Regions from separate parts of the Streptomyces sp. NPDC002276 genome, predicted to be linked through region 1. Evidence: riboswitches for the same ligand, from Rfam matches in the RefSeq annotation. Region 1 holds a riboswitch; the other holds the start of a gene.

Region 1 (4,169 bases):
CGGTCTTCACGACGACGACCTTCATCCCGGCCATCACGGCGCTGGCCGCGTTCGTGCCGTGCGCGGACGACGGGATCAGACACACGGTCCGCTGCTCGTCCCCGTTGGCCCGGTGGTACCCACGCACCGCCAGCAGCCCGGCCAACTCGCCCTGCGAACCGGCGTTGGGCTGGAGCGACACCTTGTCATACCCGGTGACCTCGGCGAGCCGCTCCTCCAACTCCCGGATGAGCGTGAGGTATCCCTGCGCCTGCTCGGCGGGCGCGAAGGGGTGCAGCTGCCCGAACTCGGGCCAGGTGACCGCCTCCATCTCGGTGGTCGCGTTGAGCTTCATCGTGCAGGAACCCAGCGGGATCATGCCCCGGTCGAGCGCGTAGTCCCGGTCGGCCAGCTTGCGCAGGTAGCGCAGCATCGCGGTCTCGGAACGGTGGTCCCGGAACACGGGGTGCGTCAGATACGCGTCGTTCCGCAACAGCGCCTCGGGCAGCGTGTCCTCGGCGGTCGCGTCCAGCGCCTCGATGTCGCCGTCGACCCCGAACGCGGTCCATACGGCGGCCAGTTGGGCGCGCGTGGTGGTCTCGTCGCAGGCGATGGACACCTGGTCCGCGTCCACGAGGTACAGGTTGACGCCGTCCTCGCGGGCGGCGGCTACGACCTCGGCGGCCCGGCCGGGGACGCGCGCGGTCAGCGTGTCGAAGTAGCCGCCGTGCACGACCTCGACACCGCCGGCGGTGAGCCCGGCGGCGAGGATCGTGGCGTACCGGTGCGTCCGCCGCGCGATGCCCTTGAGCCCCTCGGGCCCGTGGTAGACGGCGTACATCCCGGCCATGACGGCGAGCAGGACCTGCGCGGTGCAGATGTTGCTGGTGGCCTTCTCGCGGCGGATGTGCTGCTCGCGGGTCTGGAGGGCGAGGCGGTAGGCCTTGTGTCCGTCGGCGTCGACAGAGACGCCCACGAGCCGTCCGGGCAGGCTGCGCGCGAACTTCTCGTGCACGGCCATGTATCCGGCGTGCGGCCCGCCGAAGCCCATCGGCACCCCGAAGCGCTGCGTCGTACCGACCGCGATGTCCGCCCCCAGCTCGCCCGGCGACTTGAGCAGCGTGAGCGCGAGGAGGTCGGCGGCGACGGTGACGAGCGCGCCGAGCGCGTGCGCCTGCTCGATCAGCGGCTTGATGTCGCGTACGGCACCGGAGGCGCCCGGGTACTGGACCAGCACGCCGTTGATCTCACGCTCGGCGATCCCGGCCGGGATGCCCTCGCTGAGGTCGGCGACGACGACCTCGACACCGGCCGGCTCGGCGCGGGTCTCGATCACGGCGATGGTCTGCGGCAGCGCGTCCGCGTCGACCAGGAACAGACCCTTCTTGTTCCTGCCCATGCGCCGCGACAGGGCCACGGCCTCGGCGGCGGCGGTGCCCTCGTCGAGGAGGGAGGCGCCGGAGGTCGGCAGTCCGGTGAGGTCGGCGACCATGGTCTGGAAGTTGAGGAGGGCTTCGAGCCGCCCCTGGGAGATCTCCGGCTGGTACGGCGTGTAGGCCGTGTACCAGGCCGGGTTCTCCATGACGTTGCGCAGGATCACGGGCGGGGTGAAGGTCCCGTAGTACCCGAGGCCGATCATCGAACCGATGACCTCGTTGCGGTCCGCGAGGGTACGCAGTTCGGCCAGCACCTCGGCCTCGGTGCGGGCGCCCGGCAGGTCGAGGGAGTCGGCGTTCTTGATCACATCGGGGACCGCGGCGGCCGTGAGCTCGTCGAGCGAGCCGTAGCCGACCTGCGCGAGCATCTTGGCCCGCGCTTCCTGGTCGGGACCGATGTGGCGCTGCTCGAACGGAATGCCTTGTTCGAGCTCGGAGAGCGAGGTACGAGGGACGGTCATCTGGGAGGCCTCCTGGTCGGACACGACCTTCGGGGGCACCACGACAGCGGGGTGCCCGGACGGCCTCCCCCTCTGTCATCTCAACCTGAGAGCTTCACCGGCCACCCGAAGGTCACCGGCTTTCACCGTCGGTGAGAGCGAGAGCCGTCGCCGACACCCGCCCTGCTTTCCAGAGTGACCTCGTCCGTGCGGTACGTGAGCCTGAGAGATTCCGGGGAGGATTTGCTCCTTCGGCGCCTCCGATGAAGTCTGGAGGACTCTCCCGCACGGGGTCAGCAGCCGCTCGCCAGCCTACCAGCGAGCGGTGAAGCCGAGCTTTCGAGTGGCCACCGGACCGAATGTGCTCTTTTGTAGAGTTTACGGATGAGTTGCGACCAGGAGGAGGGCCCGTGCAGACCGATATCGATCCGCGCAACCTGATCGGCCGCAAGGCGTTCGACCGCAGCGGTGCCAAGATCGGCACGATCGACGAGGTCTACCTCGACGACGCGACCGGTGTACCGGAGTGGGCGGCCATACGCACCGGCCTGTTCTCCAGGGACGCCTTCGTCCCCCTGGAGCCCAGCGAACTGATCGAGGGCACCCTGCACATCCCCTTCGACCGCTCCCTGATCAAGGACGCCCCCGACTTCGGCGTGGGCCGCCATCTCTCCCCCGACCAGGAACTCCAGCTCTACCACCACTACGGCCTCGACGTGGCCCCACCGCCCTCCCTCCCGGACCGCGACTTCGGCAAACTGGCGGGCTCGGACGACATTTGAGCCGACGCGGCGGGAGGGGCGGCGGGTCTTCGATGCTCCGGGGGTGGCACCACCAACTGCCCTGATGCTGCGGTCAGTTCACTCGCGTCCCGCGTCACCAACGGCAGTGGCTCCGCCGGCTCCAGTTCGGGATCGTCGGTCCTGAACGTCCGTACCCGTCCGGGCCCGGCATCCTCCGGTGTTTCGAACCGCACGGTGACCCGCCCCAGCCCGCTGCCCTGCACCCACCCGTGTCCGAACCCGGAGTGGTGCACGTCGTGACCCGCGGGCCAGCGCCGCTCCACGGGCGGCGCCTGCTCCCCGCCGACTTCCTCCTCCGTGTGCTCCTCCTCAAGAAGGTCGACCTGCTCCCCCGCCGCCTGCGCGAACAGGTCCTCCTGCGTGTAGTCGGCGAGCCCGGAGACTCCCACCCCGAGCAGCCGCACCCCACCCGTGGTGTCCACGGAGTCCAACAAGCGCGCCGCGGCCTCCCGCACCACCCCGGGATCGTCGGTGGGCCCACGCAAGGTCTCGGACCGCGTCAGCGTCGAGAAGTCGTACCGCCGCACCTTGAGCACGATCGTCCGCCCCGACAGCCCGGCGCCCCGCAGCCGCCGCACACACCGGTCGGCGAGGCGCTGTACCTCCAGACCCACTCGGATGCGGTCGTGGATGTCCACGTCGTAGGTGTCCTCGACCGACACCGACTTGGTCTCCCGCTCGGCCACCACGGGCCGCTCGTCGTGCGCGAGCGCCATGGCGTACAGCCCGTGCCCGTGCGCCTTGCCGACCAGCCGTACGAGCTCGTCCTCGCCCGCCTCGGCGATCTCGTCGACCGTGGTGATCCCGGCCCGCCGCAGATGGTCGCCCGTCGCCGGTCCGACCCCCGGCAGCGTGCGCACCGACAGCGGCCCCAGCAGCGCCCGCTCGGTGCCGGGCTCGATCAGCACCAGCCCGTCGGGCTTGGCCCGCTCGGAGGCGATCTTCGCGAGCATCTTGGAGGCGGCGAGGCCGACCGAGCCGGTGAGCCCGGTGACGGCCCGTATGTCGGCTCGGAGCCGCTCCCCGGCCCGCCGCGCCGACTCGGCGTCCCAGGCCGTCTCCCCGGCCTCCAGGTCCACGAACGCCTCGTCCAGGCTCAGCGGCTCCACCAGCGGCGACAGCGCCCGCAGCAGCGCCATCACCTGCTCGCTGATCGACCGGTAGAAGCCGAAGCGCGGCACGAGATACGCGGCGTTCGGAGCGAGTCTGCGCGCCTGGGCCATGGGCATCGCCGAGTTCACCCCGAAGACCCGCGCCTCGTACGACGCGGTGGCCACCACACCGCGTGGTCCGAGCCCGCCCACGACGACGGCCTTCCCGCGCAGGCTCGGCTTGGACGCCTGCTCCGCCGAGGCGAAGAAGGCATCCATGTCGAGATGCAGGATCGTGGGCGCGGTTCTCACATCTCCGATGCTGCCCTACGCCACTGACAATGCCCCGCTACGGCTCCCGCCGGGCCCTCAGACGGCCCGGTTGCGCCGCCTGGCCAGCTCATCGGCGGGATTGGACCC
Region 2 (4,169 bases), on a different contig from region 1:
TCTGGCCGGAGTGGGGGGTCGCGAGGGCGCGCAGGAGCGCCTCGTAGGCGTCGTAGCGCCCGGGCGTCACCTGGCGCAGCATGTGCTCGACCTGGCCGGTCGCGGTGCCGCTGGCGCTCACGTGTACCGCCCCTTCTGGTGGTTGGCCTGCGTTGGGGTCCAGCTTAAGCGCCCAATGGGTCGGGGCTCAGTGTCCGTTGGCGAGTGCGGGTCGTGTGCGGCTGGACGCGGAGTTTCTAGTGACCCTGTGTATAGAAGGGGCGCACTGTTTGCCGCATCCAGTCCGCCACCGGGTCCTGGGTCACATCCAGGAGGACCAGGTTTACCGGCCACTTGACCTCGGTCCTGGTGAGGGCCCGGGACAGGGCGTCCATCGGGACCGCCCTCAAGTCGCCCTCCCAGTTGGTCAGTTCGACGCCCACGAACATCACCGGGTCGGCGGTCTCGATCGCGGCCAGGCAGCGGCGGGCCGTGCCGACCACTCCGGTGCCCGCGAACTCGGCGGAGGCCGCGGCCAGGAAGTCGACCGGGTCGTCCTGCCAGTCGGGCTCGAAGAGGCGGACCCGGCCGCCGCTGGTCGGGCCGTCGAGGGCGGTGCGGCCGATGCGGCACAGCTCGGCCACGGCGGGGGGCGGGAGGGGGATGCCGACCACGCCGTCCGGGTTCACCGCGATGCCCACCTGCGGGGGCAGCCCGCGGGCGAACTCCACCGCGGGCGCGATCGTGAACGACAGATGCGAGCCGACGACCTGGCGGAACTGCTCCTCGGAGCTGAAGACCGGGACGAAGGCCTGGCCTTCGATGTCCAGGGTGGGCAGGTCCAGGGGTCCGCTGTGCGGGCCGCCGCCGCTGGGCAGCGGGACCCAGACGAAGCTGCGGGCCAGCACCTCGATGATCCGGCCGCCGGCCGAGGGCAGGCCGAGGGAGACCGAGAGCACCTCCTCCAGCTCGTTGCCGGGCCATCCGCCGTGCGGATGCGGGTGGGGGTACGCCTGACCGGGGAAGTCCGCCGGGAAGTCCATCTACCTACCGCCTGCTGGTGAAACCGCCTGCTGTAAACGTGCTGTGACGGAAAAGGCTAGCGGCTCAGCCCGCGAAGTCGATCCGGCGCAGCACGTCCGCCGCGTCCCGGTCCAGCAGCACCGCCGAGCCCACGCCGTGCGGCAGGTCGCCGCGCTCCACGGCGCGCAACAGGCGGGCGGCGGCCCGGCGGTGGCGCAGGAACGCGTACCGCGAGACACCCCGGCCGCGCTCGCGCTGGCCGTCCAGCGCGGTGTCCGGGCTGACGTCGAGGAACACCAGGTGCAGGGTGCCGCCGCGGCGGCGGGCGGCGCGGGCCAGCCAGCCGCGCACCCAGGTCTGGGTGCCGCAGTCGTGCACGACCGCTCCGGACGTGGAGCGCAGGGTGCGGTGCAGTCCCGTGTAGTGGGCGAGGCGGACCAGGGGGCGGTAGACCGCGTACGGGAGCAGATCCGATATGCGGGACATCCGGGTGTCCCAGCGGTCCCGGGCGTCCTGGCTGTCGACGCGGGCGCCGTCGCCCGGCACCGCGCGCCGCATCAGCGTGGACTTGCCGCTGCCGGGCAGGCCGGTGACCACGACGAGGTCACGGGGGCCGAAGCGGAGTCCGTGCGGGCTGCGGCCCGCGCGCTCGCGCAGGTCGCGGACGACCGGTGCCGGGCGGGCCGGGCATGCCTCTCCGGCCGGGGCCGCGGGCTGCTCGGGCACTGCTACGGCCGAGGTCGTGGCGTACACCGTGGTCCTTGTCACCGTGATCGTCCTCCCTGCGGGGTCAGGAAAGGTTCTCCCCAACGAACGTAAAGAGAAGGTAATGCACGGTGTCTCGCGGTTCCGTTCGCTTCCGGCCACAGGCCTGTTACAAAGCCTGTGCGATGATGTGCGCGCCTAACTGCATACCGGCCGCTTGAATCCGCGCGGGAGAGTCCCCAGGCATCTGTTGCTGGGGCGCCGAAGGAGCAAGTCCCTCCCTTGAATCTCTCAGGCCCAGTTACCGCGCGGGCGAGGCACATCTGAAAAGCGGACCGCCCGTCCCGGTGGTCCCACCCAAGGTGCAACCCATGGCCCGTGCGTGTCCCGCGCGGTCATGGCGAACCTCTCAGGTTCCGATGACAGATGGGGAGGAACGACCTCGCCGTCATGCCTTGGGAGACCGACCGATGAGCAGTACCGCCGCCCCCCGTCGTATCGCGCTCGACGCGCTGCACCGCTCGCTCGGTGCGACGATGACCGACTTCGCCGGCTGGGACATGCCGCTGCGCTACGGTTCCGAGCGCGACGAGCACCTCGCCGTCCGCACGAAGGCCGGCCTCTTCGACCTCTCCCACATGGGCGAGATCACGGTCACCGGACCGGAGGCGGCCCGACTCCTCAACTACGCGCTCGTCGGCGACATCGCCTCCGTGGGCGTCGGCCGCGCCCGCTACACCATGATCTGCCGTGCCGACGGCGGCATCCTCGACGACCTCATCGTCTACCGGCTGGCCGACACCGAATACATGGTTGTGGCCAACGCGTCCAACGCCCAGATTGTCCTGGACTCGTTGGTCGAGCGCGCCGAGGGCTTCGACGCGGTCGTCCGCGACGACCGTGACGCTTACGCGCTGCTCGCCGTCCAGGGCCCCGAGTCCCCCGGCATCCTCGCCTCGCTCACGGACGCCGACCTCGACGGCCTCAAGTACTACGCCGGTCTCCCCGGCACGGTCGCGGGCGTCCCCGCGCTGATCGCCCGCACCGGCTACACCGGCGAGGACGGCTTCGAGCTGTTCGTCTCCCCCGGCGACGCGGAGAAGCTGTGGCTGGCACTGACCGAGGCTGGGGCGCCGACCGGGCTGATCCCGTGCGGCCTGTCCTGCCGCGACACCCTCCGCCTGGAGGCCGGGATGCCGCTCTACGGCCACGAGTTGTCGACCTCCCTCACCCCCTTCGACGCCGGACTCGGCCGGGTCGTGAAGTTCGAGAAGGACGGCGACTTCGTCGGACGTACGGCCCTGGAGGCCGCCGCCGAACGCGCCGCCGCGCAGCCGCCGCGCGTCCTGGTCGGCCTGGTCGCCGAGGGCCGCCGGGTCCCGCGCGCCGGATACTCCGTGGTCGCCGACGGCCAGGTGATCGGCGAGATCACCTCCGGCGCCCCCTCCCCCACGCTGGGCAGGCCCATCGCGATGGCCTACGTCGACGCGGCGCACTCGGCGCCGGGTACGACCGGTGTCGGTGTGGACATCCGGGGCAGTCACGAGCCGTACGAGGTCGTGGCGCTGCCGTTCTACAAGCGCCAGAAGTGACAGTCGTCGTAGCGTCGGGTCCGTGACCGGGCGGATCACCGCTGCTCAACCACGCCCTCCGCGTCTCCCCCCTTCACCAGCACTCCACCGCGTACAGGAGAATTCACGCCATGAGCAACCACCCCGAGAATCTGCGGTACAGCAAGGAACACGAGTGGCTGACGGCCGCCGTCGACGGTGTCTCGACGGTCGGTATCACCGAGTTCGCGGCCAACGCGCTCGGCGATGTCGTCTACGCCCAGCTGCCCGAGGTCGGTACGACGGTGACGGCGGGCGAGTCCTGCGGCGAGCTGGAGTCGACCAAGTCGGTGTCAGACCTGTACGCACCGGTCACCGGTGAGGTCGTGGAGATCAACACGGCCGTCGTGGAGGAGCCCGCGCTGGTCAACTCCGAGCCCTTCGACGGCGGTTGGCTCTTCAAGGTACGGATCACGGACGAGCCCGGCGAGCTGCTCTCCGCGGACGAGTACACCGCCTTCACCACCGCCGCCGGCTGAGGAGTCGTAGAAACATGTCCGTCCTGAACACCCCGTTGCACGAGCTCGACCCGGACATCGCCGCCGCGGTCGACGCCGAGCTGCGCCGGCAGCAGTCCACGCTGGAGATGATCGCCTCGGAGAACTTCGCTCCGGTCGCGGTCATGGAGGCGCAGGGCTCGGTCCTCACCAACAAGTACGCCGAGGGATACCCGGGCCGTCGTTACTACGGCGGTTGCGAGTACGTCGACGTCGCCGAGCAGATCGCGATCGACCGGGTCAAGGAACTGTTCGGCGCCGAGTACGCCAACGTCCAGCCGCACTCGGGCGCCTCCGCGAACCAGGCCGCCCTGTTCGCGCTGGCCCAGCCCGGCGACACGATCCTCGGCCTCGA

What was found. A riboswitch is a leader RNA that binds a small molecule or an ion and turns the genes downstream of it on or off. The one in region 1 is predicted to bind glycine.
Region 2: linked by a shared signal. The riboswitch ahead of gcvT (glycine cleavage system aminomethyltransferase GcvT) and the one ahead of gcvP (aminomethyl-transferring glycine dehydrogenase) in region 1 are both predicted to bind glycine.

The regions. Positions count from the first base shown of each region.
Region 1 covers NZ_JBSFCQ010000013.1:301,347-305,515, forward strand. Annotated here, with positions in the region: gene gcvP (aminomethyl-transferring glycine dehydrogenase) at 1-1,876, opposite strand, end outside; glycine riboswitch at 2,056-2,151, opposite strand; gene ACWIHT_RS30825 (PRC-barrel domain-containing protein) at 2,266-2,637, shown strand; gene ACWIHT_RS30830 (DNA polymerase IV) at 2,559-4,061, opposite strand; gene ACWIHT_RS30835 (MerR family transcriptional regulator) at 4,119-4,169, opposite strand, start outside.
Region 2 covers NZ_JBSFCQ010000007.1:331,277-335,445, forward strand. Annotated here, with positions in the region: gene ACWIHT_RS20605 (enhanced serine sensitivity protein SseB C-terminal domain-containing protein) at 1-121, opposite strand, end outside; gene ACWIHT_RS20610 (enhanced serine sensitivity protein SseB) at 237-1,022, opposite strand; gene ACWIHT_RS20615 (AAA family ATPase) at 1,087-1,776, opposite strand; glycine riboswitch at 1,926-2,024, shown strand; glycine riboswitch at 2,025-2,143, shown strand; gene gcvT (glycine cleavage system aminomethyltransferase GcvT) at 2,178-3,299, shown strand; gene gcvH (glycine cleavage system protein GcvH) at 3,410-3,796, shown strand; gene glyA (serine hydroxymethyltransferase) at 3,811-4,169, shown strand, end outside.